Regions from separate parts of the Paenibacillus sp. PSB04 genome, predicted to be linked through region 2. Evidence: riboswitches for the same ligand, from Rfam matches in the RefSeq annotation. Region 2 holds a riboswitch; each other region holds the start of a gene.

Region 1 (6,674 bases), 1.6 Mb from region 2:
GGAACGCTACCGGGAAGCCGGCTGGGATGAATTCACCGCTTATGTGGACCAGATGATCGGCTGGCTGCCGGGTGAACGTTATATCCGTTTTTATGACAAAGACGGCAAACTCGTATTGTTTACCGACACCTCTGCTCCGTTCAACCGTCTGGGAGAGGAGATCATCCGCCAGTCGTCCAGCGCCATCCAGGCCGGCATCAGCGAAGAGATGGCGGGAGCAGGGGAGGTGAAGAAAGCTTACCAGCAGGCCGGCCGGGCGTTGAAGTACTTTCTGTTCCAAAACATGCCGGGACTCATTCGAAGCACTGAACTGTCCGGCAAACGGACGGATTACCGCATCCCGCTGGAAGACATCCGGAAGACGGCCAACCTGCTCGGATTGGATCGGGATGCCGAGCTGAGCCGGCTGCTGCAGCATATTTTCGATATCCGGACGATTCTTCAGTATGATATCAGGTATCTGGAAGGGATCAGCCATGCTTTTAACGAGCATGTATTCGACCAGGTGTTTCAAACCTATGGCGAGGAATCCGTCGACATTTTAAAACTCCACAAGCAGGTGGGGAATCTGTACAACTTCAACCATTTTCATGATTATTTTCATAGTCTCGAGAGCCTGCTCTTCCTGCTGAGCGATTATGTGAAACGGATGCGGTCGATGCATTTTGACCAGAGCGAGATTCAGCGGGCCATCGTATATATCGAGGAGCATTTTCATGAAAACTTGAATATGGCCGTCGTTTCCAATCATGTCTCATTGAATTATTCGTATTTCAGCCAAGCTTTCAAGGAGTATACGGGGGAGACGTTTGTCAGCTACTTGCGGAAGCTGCGGATCCGTAAAGCCAAGGAGCTGCTCGGCAGCACGGACCTGAAAGTGTACGAAATCAGCGAGCGGGCCGGGTTCGAGAACGTGAAGCATTTTACCAAGGTCTTTAAGGAAATGGAGGGCGTTGCGCCGCTCGAATACCGCTCACAGCAGGAGGCGTTAGGGCGGAGGTGAACAAAAAATGCCGGGACGATGGGCATCTTGTAGTAGAAGGCCATTGCCCTTCAGAGGCGTGAAATCCGCTGAAAGCAAATAAATCAAGCTTTAAAAGGCTGCCGCGAGGCAGCCTTTTACCGTTACTGGACAAGCAATGAGGATTAGTGATGCTAAGCATCCAACCAGAATTTAGGGATCATGATGTCGACCTCGGATGGCCACGGCGAGCCATTCCACGCTTCATCCCGTAAATGAGGAGATCAACCGCCGCACCGATGATGGCTGCCATGACGATGGAGAGAAGATATGCCGGGAACCGTAAGGGGATAAAGTAACTGTTCGTTACGAAAGCGTGTTTATCGGACAGCCAGCCCGAATACACCGGGTCATGCAGCAAGGCTTCAAGCAAGGGATTCAGCCGGATCAGTATGATGTTGGCCAAGCCCTGTCCGGAGGCATCCAGTATGCAGGTGAGGATCATACATAACGTGAGCCAAATAGAAACGCTTTTTAACAAAGACATCCCCGCCTTCAACTTGTTCTTGTCATTTATAACGCATCCTGCCGTAACTAAGTTCTATACAGCATACATAAAGCTGGTTTATTTATATCCAACTATTCTGTTGGTTGGTATAATATGGTGGAGAAGAGCGAGTCTACGGAGGTGGTTGCATGAAAGAGAGGGTGCTCGAGGCTTATACCAAGCTCGCCAAGGACTATGAACTGCATACCGATTCGGACAGCGGCGCCAACGCATACTACGAGCGTCCGGCCATGCTGGAACTGCTGCCAACGGATATGTCCGGACTTCATGTCCTTGATGCAGGCTGCGCCGCAGGATGGTATGCCGAGCAGTTCGTTTCCCGCGGGGCATCGGTATCGGCGATCGATCTCAGCCCTGATATGGTGGAGGCGGCCAAACGGAGAGTCGGCAGTCAAGCGGAGATTCGGGTTCACGATCTAAGCGAACCGCTGCCGTACAGTGCGAATAAGTTCGACTTGATTCTTAGTTCGCTAACGCTGCATTACATCGAAGACTGGGATCCCCTGTTCCGTGAGTTTCAGCGGGTTTTGAAGCCCGGAGGAACGTTATTGTTTTCGGTGCATCATCCGTTTATGGACTTTACTGTTTTTAAGAGACCGGATTATTTTGTACGGGAGCTGCTTGTAGACCGGTGGACGAAGAAGGAGGCAGGCAGCGTTGAAGTGACGTTCTTCCGCAGACCCCTGCAGGAAATCGTCAATACGACGTCAAGCTGGTTTGTACTGGACCGGCTTGTCGAACCAAGGCCGGTTCCCGAGTTTCTGGAGCGGCTGCCGGAGTCGGCCGACTTCTACCAGCGGATTCTGCATCACCCGCATTTTTTAATTGTGAAAGCCCACAAGCCGGAGTGAGAGAGGAAGAGTCGCTGCGGTAGGCAAGAAACAATCGGCATAATTTTACTCTGAGAATGGCTTCATTCCAAAGGCCCTGACCGGCCCAAAACGGAGGGTTTGGCAATGATTGTGATCGACCTTATCTTTTTTCTAATGGAGCTGTGTGCACTGGCAGCCTTTTGCCTGTGGGGATTTAAGCTGGATACCGCCTTGTGGATCCGTATCGTGGCAGGAATAGGTTCGCCGATTGTCGTTGCTGTTTTTTGGGGCATGTATGTCGCACCGAAAGCGACCTTTCCGGTGACGCTTCCCGTCCGGGCTGTGCTGCAGCTGATTGTATTCGGTCTGGCCGCGGCTGCGCTGTACGGATCGGGTTATCGAAAGGCCGCTGTCATTTATGCCGCTGTCGTCATCGTCGAGATGATCCTTTCTTACGCGTTGAAAAGATAAACACTTGAAGGTGAAAGAAGATCCGCATAAACGATTGACAAGCTTTTTCCCGGTATCCCGCCAGCAGCTTTTTTTGTTTGACAACACCGGCAAACGGAGCTACAGTTATTCATGAACTTGTAAAATATCATACGAAAATCCACTAGGGGAGCTGCGGAGGCAGCTGAGACAAGTAATCGCTTGGACCCTTTGAACCTGATCCGGTTAATACCGGCGGAGGGAAGTGGAGCAGGCCTTTACATACGCAACTTTCTTGATGTGATCCATTCAGGATGACACTGCAAATAGCGGCCGCTCCATTTCGGGGCGGCTTTTTTGTGTTGGCTCCCCCGCGCCCCGACATGCGATTTTCGTCAAAATTTACGGAGGTGCATTATTATGACCCGGTTTACCGAAGAATTGAGACACGCGGCAGATCCCATTTACCAAGCGATCTTCCAGCATCCGTTTGTACGGGGGATTGCGGAAGGTACCTTGTCCAAGGAGCAGCTGATTCACTATGTGAAGCAGGATTTTGAATATCTAAATGCCTACATCCGGATCTACGGCATTGCCATATCCCGATGCGATTGTCGGCAGACGACCGCGCTTTTCAACGAACAGATTTCGTTTATTTTGAACAGCGAAACGCATCCCCACCAAAACTTTTGTGATGTCGCCGGTGTTGCATATGAGGAACTGCAAGGCTATCCGCTGGCCCCATCGGCCAATCATTACATCCGGCATATGCTGAACGTCGCCCACGAGGGGGGACTAGAAGATATTGTAGCTGCGCTGTTACCTTGCCCGTGGACCTATACGGAAATCGGCCAACGTCTGCTGGAGGAAGTCCAGCCGGAGAAATCCCATCCGTTTTATGAATGGATGCACTTTTACGGTGACCGGGAAAGCGGCGTGACGGTACAGCTGCGGCAGCTGATCGACGAATGGGCGGAGGGCCTTCCTCCCGCAAGAAAAAAACGGCTGATGGAGCATTTTCTGACCAGCTGTCAGCTGGAGTACATGTTCTGGGATATGGCGTTTACGCTTGAGGATTGGCCGGTTTCCCTGGCTGCAGCGGAAGGGGTGGGACGATGACCGCCGATATGTTTCCGTCCGGACTCATCCAGCTTCCTTTACGGATAAAAGAGCAGCGTCCGCTCATTCACAACATAACGAATGTGGTCGTGACCAACTTTACGGCCAACGGCCTGCTTGCCCTTGGCGCCTCCCCGGTTATGGCCTATGCCAAAGAGGAGGTGGCCGATATGGCTCGGGTCGCCCAAGCCGTCGTCCTGAATCTCGGAACCCTGAGCAGCGAATTGGTGGAAGCGGCGATCATCGCCGGCCGATCGGCTAATGATCATGGCGTTCCGGTGTTCCTGGATCCCGTCGGCGCGGGAGCGACCGCATTTCGCACGGAGGCTGCGCTGCGGATTTTGCGCGAGGTCCGCGTATCACTGGTTCGGGGCAACGCAGCGGAGGTTGCCCATCTCATTGGTGAATCCGGCCCGATAAAAGGCGTCGACGCAGGGGAGGCCGGGGAATCCGCTCCCGCCGACTTGGCGGCACGGGCGGCACACCGTCTGGGGACGCTCGTCGCCATTACCGGGCAAGAAGATGTGATCACCGACGGAACGAGAGGATACTTGATCCGGGGCGGACATCCGATGCTGACCCAAGTCACCGGAACCGGCTGCTTGCTGACATCGGTGATCGCCGCCTTTGGAGCAGTCGAATCCGATCTGCTGTCCGCCGGCGCGGCCGCCTTGGCGTACTACGGTGAAGCGGCCGTTCGGGCATTTGAGCGGGCAGGCTTTGAGGGGCCGGGAAGCTTCCAAATCGCTTTCCTCGACGCGTTGTCTGTAATGGACCGGCATCCGCTGGAGGAAGGAACCATTACCGCTCTTCTGGAGTCGGCAGGAAGGGGATTTGTGCAATGAGCATCTCGAAAGCATTGACGGTAGCCGGTTCTGACAGCGGCGGCGGGGCAGGCATCCAGGCGGATATCAAAACGTTCCAGGAGCTCGGCGTATTCGGTATGTCGGCCATTACAGCCATTACCGTTCAAAACACACTCGGGGTACAAGGCGTTTATCCGCTTCCTGCGGCTGCGGCAGCTGAACAAATGGATGCCGTGGGCACCGACCTCGGCGTGGATGCGGTCAAAACCGGTATGCTGTTCAGCGCGGATATTATTGAGGCCGTCGCAGGACGTATAGCCGCTTTTGGCTGGAGGAATGTGGTCGTCGACCCGGTTATGGTCGCCAAAGGCGGCGCGCGGCTGCTGCAGCAGGACGCGGTAGACGCGCTGAAGAACAAGCTGCTGCCGCTGGCTGCTGTCGTCACGCCGAACATTCCGGAGGCGGAAGTGCTCGCGGGGATGGCGATCCGGTCGATGGAGGAACGCTGCGAGGCGGCCTACCGCATCGCGGCTTACGGTCCGGCGATGGTTGTGATCAAGGGCGGACATGACGAATCGTCTGACAAGGCGGTTGATCTTACTTTCGACGGAAAATCCTTCTCGACCCTGGAAGGGAGTCGGATTGACACGCGTCATACGCATGGAACGGGATGCACCTTCTCGGCTGCGATCGCCGCTGAGCTGGCTAAAGGGAACCCGGTCAACGAGGCCGTACGGACGGCCCGTGAATTCATTCAGGCGGCCATCGAGAACGCGCTCGGCATTGGCGGCGGGAGCGGTCCGACGAATCATTGGGCCTACCGCAGCCAAAAGGAAGGGGCGGCAAGATAGAGGCAGCCGATACCTGCCTGCTTCACAAGCGATTAGCACCTGTCTATATAGACAGGTTTTTTTCTTGGCGCTGGCTTCCTTAAGTGGTCGTCGATAGATGGTTTTTTGCACCGGGCTTCGGTTAGGCTTTGTCCAATTTTTAGTGTTACAATGGTAGAACGATTCCAACGCTAGAAAGGATGTTAACGAAATTGGACCAACTCCTCATCCGTACTCATGATGGCCTGATTCAAGGATATGTTCAGAACGGCGTCCGGACTTGGAAGGCGATTCCTTACGCCGAGCCCCCCGTCGGCGAGCGGCGTTTCCGGAAACCGCTTCCTGCACGGCCATGGGCAGGCGTCAGATCCGGGGACATGACGGTACCGCTTGCGCCGCAGCCCGTCAACCCTACGGGTGGCGCTTTTAGACTGAAACGGGATCAGATCCCGCAGTCCGAGGACTGCCTGTACGTCAATGTGTGGGCCCCTGACGAGCCGGCATCGCAGCCGCTTCCGGTCATGGTGTGGATCCATGGCGGCGCCTTCGTGACGGGCGGCGGCGGACTTCCCATTTACGACGGCTCCGAGCTGGCGCGCCGGGGAGGCTTGATTGTCGTCAGCCTCAGCTACCGCCTGGGTCCTCTCGGTTTTACGCATTTTTCCCCATTTTCCGGAGAGTCCGAAGACGGTTATGTAAGCAACGCCGGTCTGCTGGATCAAATCGAAGCGCTGCGCTGGGTAAAGCACAACATCGCCGCTTTCGGCGGAGATCCTCAGCAGGTAACCGTATTTGGTGAGTCGGCGGGAAGCATGAGCATTGCGGCGCTGCTCGCAATGCCTGCGGCACAAGGCTTGTTCACCCGGGCGATTATGCAGAGCGGGGCTTCCCAGGCGATCTCGGACTCCCATGGCAGGCTGCTTACGAAGGGACTGCTGGATATCCTTGGCATTCCGGAAGATCAGCTGGATCGGCTGCAAGAAGTACCGGCAGAGGATATCCTAAGAGCGGCAGACGAGTTAAAACAGGCGGCGGGAGCAAGTGCCGTCATGCTGTTCCAGCCGGTCGTCGACGGGGAGCTGCTGCCTGTGACGCCCTTGGAAGCGGTGGCCGCCGGTTCCGCGGCCGGCATCGAGATCATCATTGGTA
Region 2 (6,674 bases):
CGGAGATGTCCTTCACCGCCTGTTGCCACTGCGGATACAGCGACAAGCTCTCACGGCACAACCGGAAGAATTCGTCCGGCGACTCCACGTTCTCCGAATACGGAGCGAGCATCCCTGCCGCCGCGCCGGAGGCCTGCCCGCCGCAGGGTCCCTTTTCAAGCAGCGTGACGTTCAGGCCGCGGCGGCGCAGCTCCAGCGCGCTGGATAATCCGATAATGCCGCCCCCCATGACAATGATGTCTCCGCTCATTGTTACAGCCCCCTGTCCATCCTTTTTTATTCGATGACCAGCGATTCCAGGCCGCTGCTGGCCGAAGCATATTTCTTCTTCGGAATCCGCCCGGACAAGTAGGCCAAACGCCCCGCCTCAATCGCCAGCCTCATCGACCGGGCCATCATCACGGGGTCTTTGGCTTTGGCCACCGGGGTATTCATCAGAATGCCGGAGACTCCCAGCTCCATCGCGAGCGCCACGTCGCTGGCTGTCCCCAGCCCCGCATCTACGATGACAGGGACCGACAGCTCCTCCACGATCAATCCGAGATGGTACGGATTCAGAATGCCGAGGCCGGTCCCGATGGGCGCTGCGCCAGGCATCACCGCGGCTGCCCCTGCCTCCTCCAGCTTTTTGCAGATCACCGGATCGTCGGAGATATACGGCAGTACCGTAAAGCCTTCCTTGACCAATATTTCCGTCGCATTTAACGTTTCAATCGGATCGGGCAGGAGCGTGCGCTTATTGGCGCTAATCTCCACCTTGATCCAGTCGCTGAGTCCCGAAGCCCGCGCCAGCCGGGCTATCCGGACCGCCTCTTCGGCCGTTGTCGCCCCGGACGTGTTGGGAAGGTAGATGTATTTCTGAGGCTCCACATGCTGCAGAATCGAATCATCCTCCACCGAATCGAGATGGATCCGGCGGATAGCGAACGTCAGCACCTCGGTTCCCGAAGCTTTGATCGCCTCCATCTGCACATAAGGATCGGGGAACAGCCCGGTCCCCAAAAACAACCTCGACGACAGTTCCTGTCCGCCAACCTGCCAATTATCTCTGCTCATTTTTCCCTTCAACCTCCCGCTACGAAATGGACCAGCTCCAGCTTCATTCCAGGTACAACCGGAGTCGTCTCCCACTGCTCGATCTTCAGCACCTGTCCGTCCGCTTCCACCATGACCGGCCTGCCGGACAGCCCCAGCAGGCGGAGGACATCGGCTACCGTCTCGGCCGCCAGCTCCCGCTTTATTCCGTTAATGACCAGTTCCATCCGCCGCTCCTCCTCTACCTTCAAGCTTGTGAATGAACGCCCGGCATACCGCTTCCGGGTCAGGGCTGCCGACGATTTCGCTCACCGCGCAGACGCGGCTCGCACCGGCCCGGATCACTTCGTCCACGTTGCCCAGCTTGATGCCGCCAATCGCCACAAACGGGATCTTGATGATCCCGGCGACTTCCCGAACGTACGAAAGACCGACCGGATCAACCACATCGGCTTTCGTAGCCGTCGCATAGATTGGCCCGACGCCGATATAATCCGCCCCTTCCGCTTCGGCGAGCTGCGCTTCCGAAATCGCATGGGTGGATATGCCGATGATCTTGTTGCCGACAAGCTTTCTGGCTTCCGCGATCGGCATATCGCCTTGACCGAGGTGAATCCCGTCCGCATCCACCTCCATCGCGATATCAACGTGATCGTTCACGATAAAAGGAACGCCGTAGCGGCGGGTCAGCTCCCGCAGCTCCGCCGCCTTGCGCAGCAGTTCTTCCCTGCCGCTTGTTTTGTCGCGGAATTGAACGATGTCCGCGCCTCCCCGAATGGCTTGCTCCATCACGTCCACCAGCCGGCGTCCCGGATGGAACGTCTCCCCGGTAATCGCATACAGACGAAAATCGACCATGACTGCTTCTCCTCTCTTCCCTTTGCCTTTCCCTCCATTTCATGCCGGCTTCTATCATCGCGAAGGGTAAGCCCTCGCCCTTGCGAAAGCGCCCTCTTACCCGGTTAACACAAAAAAACCATTCGAGAAATACACGAATGGCACCGCAATTCGAATGATATTCTCTACGCCAGCATTACCTGGATCAGATTAACGGTCCGCAGCATAAGGCTGCCATCTCAGCCGGACTTCATCCAGCACCCGCATTCCTATTTAATTTCACAACCACTATAGCCCAAACTGCTGACTTTTGGCAATAGCCAGAGTGAGATCATCGGCATCGGAACGCCTATCTCATCCATAGCAGCGATTCTCGCAAAATTTCATATATTTGGGTGCGGCAAACTTCTTATTTTATCTCTTGCGTCATCACATATCGTCCCCGCCCGTGAATATAAATGTTTAACAAGCCAAAGTTTGTGCTGAGTATGGGAACATGGGAGGTGCCTGAACATGCCATCAGACGATCATTCGCTGTTTGTGGTGTCCAAGGAGGACTGGTCACTGCACCGGAAAGGGTACCAGGATCAGGTCCGCCATCAGGAGAAGGTTAAGGAAATCATCAAGCAGAACCTGCCCGACCTGATCACAGAAGAAAACATCGTGATGTCGGACGGTAAGCAAATCATCAAGGTACCCATCCGGAGCCTCGATGAATACCGTTTCATTTATAACTACCAGAAGCAAAAGCATGTCGGCCAGGGAGACGGCGACAGCCAGGTGGGAGACGTGCTGGGCAGGGATCCGGTGCAAAAGCCGGGTCAAGGCGAAAAAGCCGGCGACCAGCCAGGCCAGGACATTATGGAAGCCGAGATCAGCCTCGAAGACTTGGAGAACATGCTGTTCGATCAGCTGGAGCTGCCGAATATGAAGCCGAAAGAGCAGCAGGAAGTCGAAACCGAATCGATCACGTTCAACGACATCCGCAAAAAAGGCATGCAGTCTAACATCGACAAGAAGCGGACGATCCTAGAAAATCTGCGGCGCAACGCCACCAGCGGCAAGCCGGGAATTCATCATATCAGCCCCGACGATCTGCGTTACAAAACGTGGGAGGACGTCGTCGTTCCCCATTCCAGCGCGGTCATCATTGCGATGATGGATACGTCCGGGTCGATGGGCACGTTTGAGAAATACTGTGCACGCAGCTTCTTCTTCTGGATGACCCGCTTCCTGCGCCGTCAATACGAAAAGGTCGACATCGTCTTTGTGGCCCACCATACGGAGGCCAAAGAAGTCACCGAAGAGGATTTCTTTACCCGGGGCGAAAGCGGGGGCACGATCTGCTCGTCCGCCTACCAGAAAGCGCTGGAAATCATCGACCGGCGCTACCCGCCCGCCAAGTACAATATTTATCCGTTCCATTTCTCGGACGGCGACAACTTGACTTCCGATAACGAACGCTGCGTGCGGCTGATCGGCGAGCTGCTCAAAGTCAGCAACATGTTCGGCTACGGGGAAGTCAACCAGTACAACCGGAGCAGCACGCTGATGTCCGCGTACCGGAATATCAAGCTCGATCAGTTCATGTATTACGTCATCAAAGAAAAGGGCGAAGTCTATCAGGCGCTGCGTACGTTCTTTAAAAAGCAGGAAGGCGCACTGACTTAAGCCGAAGGACCGTCTCCTGGAACGCAAAATTATGGCATATAAAAAAGGTCGTTGTCCCGTTACGCTGAGTAACCGACAACGACCTTTTTGCATGGCCGGGTGACCTCTATATAGCATGACCCTCGATTTGCAGCCTTTTCCCACAGTTGACTGATCCTGACTCCTGCCAGGCTCCTCACTGACGGCATGTCCCACATTGCCAGCGTGCTCCTCATTGCCAGCGTGCTGCTTACTGCTGCCAAGTTCTTCACTCCCGCTAGGCACCGCACGCACGACGTGCATGTTTCGGACTTCCGCTAGGCTTCTTCCGCCTGCAGACGGTCCCGAACCTCCATCAAGGCAAAACCAAGCAGGTTCTTCCCTTTCCACAGCAGCGGGTTCAGGACCGCCTCGTCGTCCGCGGCCAACCCCACGCCCCAGATCGAATCCACGGGACTTGCCTCTACCAGCACCCGCTGCCCGGTGCCCAGCAGAAATTGCTTCAAATCGTCGTTTTGGGAAAACTTCGCTTCGTTTCCCCGGACCACAATGGAATACCCTTCCCGGTCCCATACGGCCGGATCGAATCCTCTCACCTTCCGCCCCAGATCTTTGGCCTGCTTCGGGTGCTTGGCTGCGAGAATCTGTTCCCTGATCTCTTCGTCACCGAACAGTCTGGCTTTCTCGGCCATCATATAATGTTCGGCACTTGCATATTCCACGCCGTCCACGGTAAACTTCGCTTCCCACCACTGGCTGAAGCAGCTCTTCGTAATAGATCCATCCGCCGCGGGCTGGTGCCCCCAGAAAAAAACATATTTCAGCTTGGTTCCTTTCCGGAATGCCTTCCGGAGTTCTTCCAAGGTATACATCCAATTTCCCCCTATAAGAGCATCCTGCGTACTTAAGCCCTACAATCTAAAGGCCCTGTGACCTGCATGCCCGTTGATCACCGCCTCAGGCATCCAGGCTGGCCGACCCCTTGCGGTGCGCTGCTTGTTCGCCTCCCGGCTCAAGCGGAATATCCCATGGCGCCTTCCGGGAAGCAAAGGTACCCATCCCCAGCAGCGTTTGCCCGCGGGTCATGATGTGGACCATATTCCGAAACTGCTCCTCCGGTTTCCAAAAGCGGCTGGCGGCCATAAATGCGATCAAATACTCTTCCCAGCTGCCGTAATGCTGCTGCACATACCTGGCCGCTTCCAATTTAATGGCCCAAGCCTCTTCCTTCGTCAAATATCCGTAAGCGAGCCCAACCCGGCTCAAGAAAATCGCCCAGCCGCCCCCGAAGGCGGCTATTTCTCCGGCGGGCAGCTGCAACAAAAACGTCTGAACCACACTCATCCGGGCATATTCCGGATAGTCCTTGGATGCCTCCATCCAGTTTTGCCGTGCCTGTTCCGGCAGCGCCAACAGTTCGGCGTGCAGGGCCTTATAATCGTCACGGTTCCCGTCCTCCAGCAGCCAGCGAATCCGGGTCTTTAAAGACTCGGCATCCTTGATGTCCCAGAGCCGCAGCCCCTTTTTCAAAACCCGGTTCCCGAGGTAACGCTCAAATTTCAAAAACTCGTACGGCACATAATAATAAGCCAGCATGCTGTCGATGCATACGCTGGAGAGACTGCGGAAGTACAGCTCCAGCTGTTTGATTTGCTTCTTCTTGTAATCGCTGCGCATGTCGTCCTCCAATCTAGGTTGATAGCACCCGGTGTGCTCTTAACATTCTGTATAAATACCACAGCAGAATGGCCACGAACACCCCCGTGACGATAACGGGCAGGTCAAAAAACAACTGCAGCACGATATACACAAAAATATAAAGCCAAGTTAACCGAAGAAATAAAAAACCGTAGAATATAATATTGTTTTTGACCACCCTGCGGTGCTCGGCCGGGTCGATCTTCCCCTGATCGTGGTGATGCTTATTCGCGGTAGACGACCAGTACATCAGGGTGCTCATATGCTGATTGTTTATGTCAAAAGAACGCTTCATCCGTTCCTTGGCCTCCGATATCCGTCCCATCGCGGTGAGGCACCGTCCAACCAAACAGAGCGCATCCTGATCTTCCGGATGGGCAGCCAATATGCGCTCGCAATCCGAAAGCGCCTCTTCATACCGCTGATCATCGTATCGAAGCTGTGCCGCGTAACGATAAGCCTCCAGATCATCCGGCTGCAGCAGGATCGCATGGCCGAAACATTTCAGCGCTTCCTGCCGGTTGCCCACGGCCAGGTTATATTTTCCCCATAGCAGCTGCAGATCCAGATCGTCGGCAAACCACGCCGAAGCTTCGGACAAGCACGCTTCCGCTTCTTCCAGATCGCCTTCCATCAGCATATCCAGCGCAGACTCCCGCAGATCCAAAAATCTCTCAATGTCCGCGGCATCCCCTACGGGAGCGTTAGCGAGCGAGTCATAACGCAGCTCCCGTGATCCGTCCAGCTGCTGCAGGATGTATTCGGCAAAATACGTCGGATACCGCTCCCGCAGTTCTTCGGAATCTTCCGTAAAGTAAAACGTGCCGTCCAGCAGCTGCCAAACATCTCGCGGGAGATGCCTGCAGGACATCAGAAAGGACACGAACGCATGCTGCAGCTCCGGCCCGCGTTCGACGTCCCATACGATATCCTCGTTCAGCAGCCGCTCCCACGACTTCACCCGAATCCGTGCCGGAAAGTCGTCGTACAGTTCCTCGGCCTGATGAATCCACAGGCTGACCGGGTCTGCGCTTGCCGTGGATTGGAATATTCCATTTGAATATGTGGTTTGTGCGTTAAGCTCGCTTGGTTGATCAACTTCCCCTTTGGTATCCTCCGGCGGGTAGATCGGCATGGAAAGCTCATCCTCAGCCTCAGCCGGCTCACGTACCGTTGTACTGGCCTCTTTGGCGAACTTGGATGCCGCCTCATAAGCTTCCCGAAGCTGCTGATAACCCTCGGGATCGTCCTCGGGATGATGCTGCTTCAGCTTGGCGGCATAAGCCTTCTTGATGATGCGCAGCTCCGTCGTCCGCTCGATCCCCAGCCTTTCCCAGATGTTCATGTGAAGCTCATCCACCTTTCCAGCTGTTCCAATCGATCCTTGAAGACCTCGGCAGCTTTTTTGATTTCGCGGTCATCCTGGGTGTGCAGTGCCTTTTCGAACTGCCCGA
Region 3 (6,674 bases), 3.2 Mb from region 2:
GAATTCAACGTCTTATAGACGGCGGATATATGATATTCAACGCCCACAATCGGTACGGGAAAGATGAAATTCATCACTTGCTCGAAAGTAACCCGCTGCTTTCGCAGCATCTTCCCGATACGACGATCGCCGCCCCTTCCTCTGTCCAGGAAATGATGCGGCGATATCGTGATCTGATATTAAAGCCTTGCGTCGGCAGCGTCGGCAGAGGAATTATGCGCCTTCACGCCCACGGCCAGCACTGGTATCTTACTTATGCCCGAACCGGGCGATCCCTGGGATGGACGACGGTTCGCTTGAATAGACAACAACTTCCGGGCATCCTGCTGCGCCGGATCTCCCAGGCGCCCTTCCTTGTCCAGGAACGCATCGCACTGGCGGAATATAAACAGCGGCCTTATGACCTTCGCGTCTCCATCCAGCGAGGCATCAGCGGCAGCTGGAGCCTGACGGGAATGTATGCCAAAGTCGCCGCATCCCGAATGTTCGTCTCCAATGTCGCTCAAGGCGGCAAGGCCTTCCCGGCCGAACGAATTCTGGCCGAAAGCCTGCCTGGGTTATCTGCGGACAGAATCTCGGATAGCGTACATCAGCTCGCCTTCGGCGTGGTCCGGCAGCTGGAGCAGCATTTGCCTTTTGCGGCGGACCTTGGCCTGGATATCGGCGTCACGAAGGGCGGCAAGCCGTATTTTATTGAATGCAACGGACGGGATCAGCGTTACGGCTTCCGAAACGCCAATATGCCCCAGTATTGGAAAAAAACCTATCGTGAGCCCATGGCCTATGCCCGGTACCTGGTAAATCGGCAGCACGCCGGCATAGGACTTTGAGCACGGATCCCGGGTTAGTCTGCCATAAATTGTGCGCAACCTCCGGAAATCCGATAAAGCAGGTAAAAACGCAGAACGGGAAACCGGGAAAACAACGGATGCCGGACAAAAAGATGCTTAAACGAAAGACCGAAAATGCGTCATGCTGCTTTTTCGGTCTGTTCTGCATCGGCTAATAGCTATCATACGGCTTAACCTTGTCCATGGTACCTGACATCTTCGATGCCGAACCAGGGAACGGCAGCGGCCGCATAGTACGCAGCCGCTAGGGCAATGACGAACATGAGAACTGCCAGCCCGTCATACCTGCTGAAAGCCGACGGATAATAATACGTTCTGCGCCCCGACCCGCTGAACTGCTTCGCTTCCATCGCCACGGCAACGCGGTGCGCCCGGCGGATGCTCTGCGACAGCAGCGGCACCGCATACAGCCGGACATGCTGAAGGAGGCCACTCGGCCCCCGGCCTGTCCGCACGCCGCGGATCCGCAGCGCCTGCCTGCGGATGAGAAACTCCTCCCATACGATGGACAGCAGCCGGATCGACGCCATGAAGCTGTATGCGAATTTGGGGGGAAGGCGAAAATTTTGCATCAGCGAATAGAACAGCTTGACGGACGGCGTGGTCATGACGAAGAGCAGTCCTTCTGCCGCAAAGGCAATCGCCCGGAATCCCAGGTGCAGCCCGCGGTAGAAGCTTTCCTCGGATACGCGGAACAGCCCCCACTGCCACCAGACGTGATCCCCTTTCCCGAAAAGGATCATCGTCAGGGATGAAGAGACGAATACGAGGCTGAAGGAGAGAACGAGCAGCCCCACCTTCCATGCCGGATAACCGCTGAGCAGAAACAGGAGGGCGATGTAGACCGCTGCCTGATAGACGGCAAAATCAATGCTTCGCGTCTGAATCGTAACGATAAACAACATGATCAGCAAGGCGAGCTTCAGCGAGGGATTCGCCCGGTGCAGCCAGGTATGACGGCTCGGAGTCAAAAACCGGTTCATCCGCTCACCTCCTCCTGCGCATCCGAAGCTGCGCCTTCTCCCGCAAGCCTCCGCCTCCCGGACTTTATCGCTATCAGGCTTCCGCCTTGGATTTCCCATACCTGGGTAGCGGCCAGCTCAGCGATTTCTCGCTCATGCGTCACCATAACGATCGCCGTGCCGCTGCGGCGAAGCGCTTCGCAGTATTCCAGGATGGCAAAGGCGTTGCGGGCATCCTGCCCGAATGTCGGTTCATCCAGCAGCAACACCGCCTGACGGCGCACCGCCGCGGTGGCAACGCTCAGCCTGCGTTTCTGTCCGGTCGAGAGCTGATACGGATGCCGGTTCTCCAAGCCGTGCAAATGAAACGTCTTCAGGCAGTCTTCGGCTTTACGCTCCACCTCAGCCCGCGACATGCCGCCCTGCATGTGAAGGGAAAAGGCCGTCTCCTCCAGTACCGTCTGGGCAACAAACTGAAACTCCGGGTTCTGAAACACGAACCCGATCCGGTCCGAAGGGCAGGTCCGCTTCCTGCCCCTTCCCTGCAGCAGCCTGCCTTCCAGCACGTAGCTGCCGGCGGTCGGAAGAAGCTGCATCAGGCTCAGCAGCAAGGAGCTTTTACCCGCCCCGTTAGGACCGACAACGGCGACAAAATCGCCGGCATATACCTCCGCCTCTTCCACCATAATCGCCGGCGCATCTCCGCGGAGACCGACAAACCCCCGCAAGGAGAGGACCGGCGCCGCCAAGTCCGCACCTTGCTGCGGGGATTGCACCAGGCCGCTGTTCCATGTATCCCGGTGACGGATATAATCCTCCCAAACGCCGGGATACCAAATGCCATTTTCCTGAAGGGTCCGGCGGTACGCCGTGAAGATTTCGGCCGGCTTGCCGTCGGCCAGAATGCTTCCGTCCGGCGCGAACAGAACGATCCGGTCGACCCAGTTCACGATTTCTTCGATCCGGTGCTCGACGATCAGCACGGTCCGTCCGGCCGATACACCGCGAACCGCCTCCCAAATTTGCTGTCTCCCCTCGGGGTCCAGCAGCGCCGAGGGCTCATCCAGCAGGAGCACTTCCGGTTCCAGCAGAAGGACCGAAGCGAGCGCGAGCCGCTGCTTCATCCCCAGGGACAGCCGTTCAATCGGAGTGTGCAGCTCTTCGAGGTCCAGGCCGACCCGTCCGAGCGCCTCCCGCATCCGCGGCACCATATCCTCCCTGGCTACTTGGCGGTTCTCCAGCACAAACGCCAGCTCCTCATCGACATACGGCATGCAGAACTGGGTATCCGGGTCCTGAAATACATACCCGCACGAGCGGGGCTTCCGAATGTCCGCATATTTGAGCGGAACGTCAATGACTGCCGGAATCAACCCGCCGAGCACCTGCAGCAGCGTCGATTTCCCGCATCCGCTTGGGCCGAGCAGAAGCACCTTTTCCCCGGCCGGCACGGACAGGGAAACATCCTTGAACACGAACGCCTTCTCACCCGGAAACTTCAGGCGCAGGTCCGTTACCGAAACGGCAATTTGCCCGCTCCCTTGATCCGTCCCTTGATCCGTCCTTTGATCCGCTCCTTGACCCGTCTCATGCACTGCCGAATGCTGCATCGTCGCGATACCCCGGTTAGTCTCAGTCATGATCGAGCGCTTCATAATCCTTGGCTGTCACCGGCCGGAGCAGCTGGGTTACTCCGGTTGCTTCCAAAGCTTTGGTCAGGGCATACGCCAGGTACCCTGCGAGTACCGCCGAGCTGATTAACCGCATCACGTACTTCAACACGATCATCCATGTCGAATAGTCCGTGACGTAGCCGTAGTACACATCCACCAGGAATGATCCCAATCCCGAAGCCATGCCGGCCAGCGCCGCTACCCCCATGGAGAATTTGCGGTAACGGAACAGGGCGAAGATCAGCTCCGCGGCTAGACCTTGCGCCACGCCGTAAATCGCCAGCTGAAGGCCCCATTCACTGCCGAACAGAATTTCTACGTGAGCCGCGGCAACCTCGGCCAGGAGGGCTACGCCCGGTTTGCGGATCAGCAGCGCGGCAAGCGTCGAAGCGAGGAACCACATGCCGTACATCAGCTCATCCGCTTGGAAAAACAGCGGCTTGAACAAGTCGTTCACCGAACCCCAAAAATGGTACACCACCCCGATCACGAGGGAGAGCAGAATTGTCACGAGCAGGTCGCTGAGCTTCAGCCCCTTCGGCCGATCCATCTGCATCGTACTGCTGTTCATTTGACAACATCCTTTCTTTTTCCAAAATTGGGCAATAAAAAAACCCCCTGGATAAGCGAGGGAGATCGTCAAATAAGCCCATAAAAGGACTTGAATTCTCTACGCTGGCATTATCCAGATCAGATTCCCGGTCAGCAGCGGTTCATTAGCTGCACTCTCAGCCCGATTCGCTCGAGCTCCCGTATTCCCATATGTACACAGATGAACGCAAGGCGCGGCATCGCCGCCTCCTGGTCCCGGAGCCATCGCCGTCCAAAGCGATAGATGCTTGGGTTCGATTCCGTGTAACAGGCACCTCGCCGCGATGAGTCGACGTCGGGCCCGTATTGATTCCAAAATACATGATCCTCGAAGGATTGGCAATACCATTTTTCTCCGGAGCGGTTTTCAGGATTTGTTGCATATTGATTTGGTAGCCGTTCTATGTCAATATATTCAGAGTGCTACAGGCACGTATGGAAGGGAGATTAGGCATGACAAAGAAATTACTGCGGCTCATGACAGAGCTCTCCTCGCGAAAGTGGCTCTCTTCCATGATGGGACGCTTCTCGCACAGCCGACTCAGCAGAGGGATCATCCCTACGTTTATCAAAAGCTATCAGATCCCGGCGCATGAAGCGGAGAAAGAAATCTATGAATACCGCACGCTCAACGAATTTTTTTCGCGGCGGCTGAAGCCCGGCATGCGTCCAATTCACGAAGGCGAGCACGTACTCACGAGCCCCGTCGACGCCAAGATCACCGCAATGGGTGAAATCACCTCAGGCACGATTCTGAACGTGAAAGGGCAGGATTATTCGGTGGCGGAGCTGCTTAATTTCTCTCCCCACCTGGAGTTATATAAACATGGCTATGTCTTTGTGCTGTACCTCAGCCCTACCGACTATCACCGGATCCACTCTCCAATCACAGGCGTGAAAGTGGAGAGCGAGCATATCAAGGGCCGGTGCTACCCGGTCAATGATTTTGGCATGACCCAGATGAAATCCGTGCTGTGCCGCAATGAGAGGCTGATAACGTATATCAAGGGAGCCCTGGGAGAAGTCGCGGTCGTCAAAGTCGGCGCCATGAATGTCAGCAGCATCCGCTACGACGACGAAACCGCCAATTCCTGGCGTAACGGCGATCCGCTCGCCTATTTTGAGTTCGGTTCGACCGTCGTGCTGCTGATCCAGGACGGCGCATTCACCCCGCGGACAGACCTCCGGACCGGAGATCATGTCCGCATGGGCCAGCTGCTCGGTCAGCTGCACCCGCATAAAGGCTGAACCGGAAGCGAATCCGGCTCAGCCTTTTTTGCTTAGGAGCGCGAGCATAATCCGCTGAAACCACCGGCCCGGAAGCAGCTGCTTGGCCTTTATCGTCCAGCGTGTGCCGGCAGGCAGCGCATAGCGGAATGCCGGCTTGTTCATACGTGCGATTCTCGCGATCAGCCGGGCCACATCGGCCGGATCGCCGCGCTGGTCGGCGTTGTCACGGGAAAAGGCCATCACCTGGCTCAGCATCCGCTCGTAGGGTGACCGCTCGGCGGCGCTCATCTGCGCAAATCCTTTGTCCCAAATGGCCGTTCCGTACGAACCTGGCTCCACCACAACGACATCGACGCCGAATGGCCGCATTTCTAGGGCAAGGCATTCGCTAAATCCCTCCACAGCAAACTTCGACGAGACATAGGGGCCAAAACCGGGAAATCCGACAGCCCCGCTGACGCTGCTGATCTGAATGATTTTTCCCTGATGGGCCTCCCTCATCGCGGGAAGAACGGCCTGGGTGACCGCAACCATCCCGAAGAAATTCGTTTCCAGCTGCGCCTTCCACACGTCCATCGGAATCTCCTCGATCATTCCTCCGTATGCGGTGCCTGCATTGTTCACAAGCACGTCAATTCTTCCGTGGGATTTCAGGATGCCCGATACCGCCTCAAGCACCTGTCCCCCGTCCGTCACATCCAGCCTAACCACGTGAATATGCTGTATTACCCCCGCCGTCTGCGCAGCGTCCATCAGCTCCCCGCTCGCTTCCGGCCTTCGCATGCCGGCAAAAACCGTGTATCCGGAGGCGGCCAGCTCCACGCTGGCCAGCAGCCCGAAGCCGCTGGAACCACCCGTGACCAGCGCGACCGGCCGCTCATCATGTCCTCCCAATTGCGCTCCACTCCCCGTTCAGATGTTATTTCGCCGGAAACAAAAACGGCTCATCCGCCAAGTAGCTGCGGATCGCGGACAGAATATACCCCTTCTGTTCCTTCAGCGACGGAATTTCCTGCGGATTGCCGGCGTGAAACGCCTGATTCTCCAGGACCGCCTGCAGGAAAAAGGTTTCCAGCATGGACACGCTCTCCTTTGGAAGAAGTCGCATGCTTTCGTACCCGTCCAGCAGCATGCTCCGCTGTGCCGGGTACAGACCGATGAGCGCCTGCGCCAAGTCGTAGGCATAATAACCGAACCCGCAGCGGCCAAAATCGATCGGGCAAGGTTCCCCGTCCGTGAATACAACGTTCCCTTCGTGGAGATCCGCATGGATCATACCATACCGGGAAGGGCCCGGAGGCCATGCGGCGATCCGCCCTCTGATGAGGTCCGCCGCCTGTACATAAAGCGCCCATTCATCGGAACTC

The links. A riboswitch is a leader RNA that binds a small molecule or an ion and turns the genes downstream of it on or off. The one in region 2 is predicted to bind thiamine pyrophosphate.
Region 1: another riboswitch for thiamine pyrophosphate. It lies ahead of tenA (thiaminase II); the one in region 2 lies ahead of thiE (thiamine phosphate synthase).
Region 3: another riboswitch for thiamine pyrophosphate. It lies ahead of K2F33_RS14685 (ECF transporter S component); the one in region 2 lies ahead of thiE (thiamine phosphate synthase).

What each region holds. Positions count from the first base shown of each region.
Region 1 covers NZ_CP081301.1:5,711,252-5,717,925, reverse strand. Annotated here, with positions in the region: gene K2F33_RS26295 (response regulator transcription factor) at 1-1,003, shown strand, start outside; gene K2F33_RS26290 (hypothetical protein) at 1,182-1,508, opposite strand; gene K2F33_RS26285 (class I SAM-dependent methyltransferase) at 1,658-2,380, shown strand; gene K2F33_RS26280 (YrdB family protein) at 2,486-2,812, shown strand; TPP riboswitch at 2,947-3,051, shown strand; gene tenA (thiaminase II) at 3,191-3,889, shown strand; gene thiM (hydroxyethylthiazole kinase) at 3,886-4,734, shown strand; gene thiD (bifunctional hydroxymethylpyrimidine kinase/phosphomethylpyrimidine kinase) at 4,731-5,546, shown strand; gene K2F33_RS26260 (carboxylesterase/lipase family protein) at 5,738-6,674, shown strand, end outside.
Region 2 covers NZ_CP081301.1:7,298,181-7,304,854, forward strand. Annotated here, with positions in the region: gene thiO (glycine oxidase ThiO) at 1-250, opposite strand, end outside; gene K2F33_RS33495 (thiazole synthase) at 277-1,056, opposite strand; gene thiS (sulfur carrier protein ThiS) at 1,065-1,262, opposite strand; gene thiE (thiamine phosphate synthase) at 1,246-1,893, opposite strand; TPP riboswitch at 2,038-2,147, opposite strand; gene yhbH (sporulation protein YhbH) at 2,386-3,543, shown strand; gene K2F33_RS33515 (riboflavin biosynthesis intermediates N-glycosidase) at 3,840-4,394, opposite strand; gene K2F33_RS33520 (DUF1266 domain-containing protein) at 4,480-5,199, opposite strand; gene K2F33_RS33525 (J domain-containing protein) at 5,213-6,565, opposite strand; gene K2F33_RS33530 (molecular chaperone HscC) at 6,562-6,674, opposite strand, start outside.
Region 3 covers NZ_CP081301.1:3,184,758-3,191,431, reverse strand. Annotated here, with positions in the region: gene K2F33_RS14700 (YheC/YheD family endospore coat-associated protein) at 1-830, shown strand, start outside; gene K2F33_RS14695 (energy-coupling factor transporter transmembrane component T family protein) at 1,022-1,834, opposite strand; gene K2F33_RS14690 (ABC transporter ATP-binding protein) at 1,831-3,453, opposite strand; gene K2F33_RS14685 (ECF transporter S component) at 3,446-4,057, opposite strand; TPP riboswitch at 4,137-4,250, opposite strand; gene asd (archaetidylserine decarboxylase) at 4,531-5,325, shown strand; gene K2F33_RS14675 (SDR family oxidoreductase) at 5,344-6,201, opposite strand; gene K2F33_RS14670 (phosphotransferase enzyme family protein) at 6,227-6,674, opposite strand, start outside.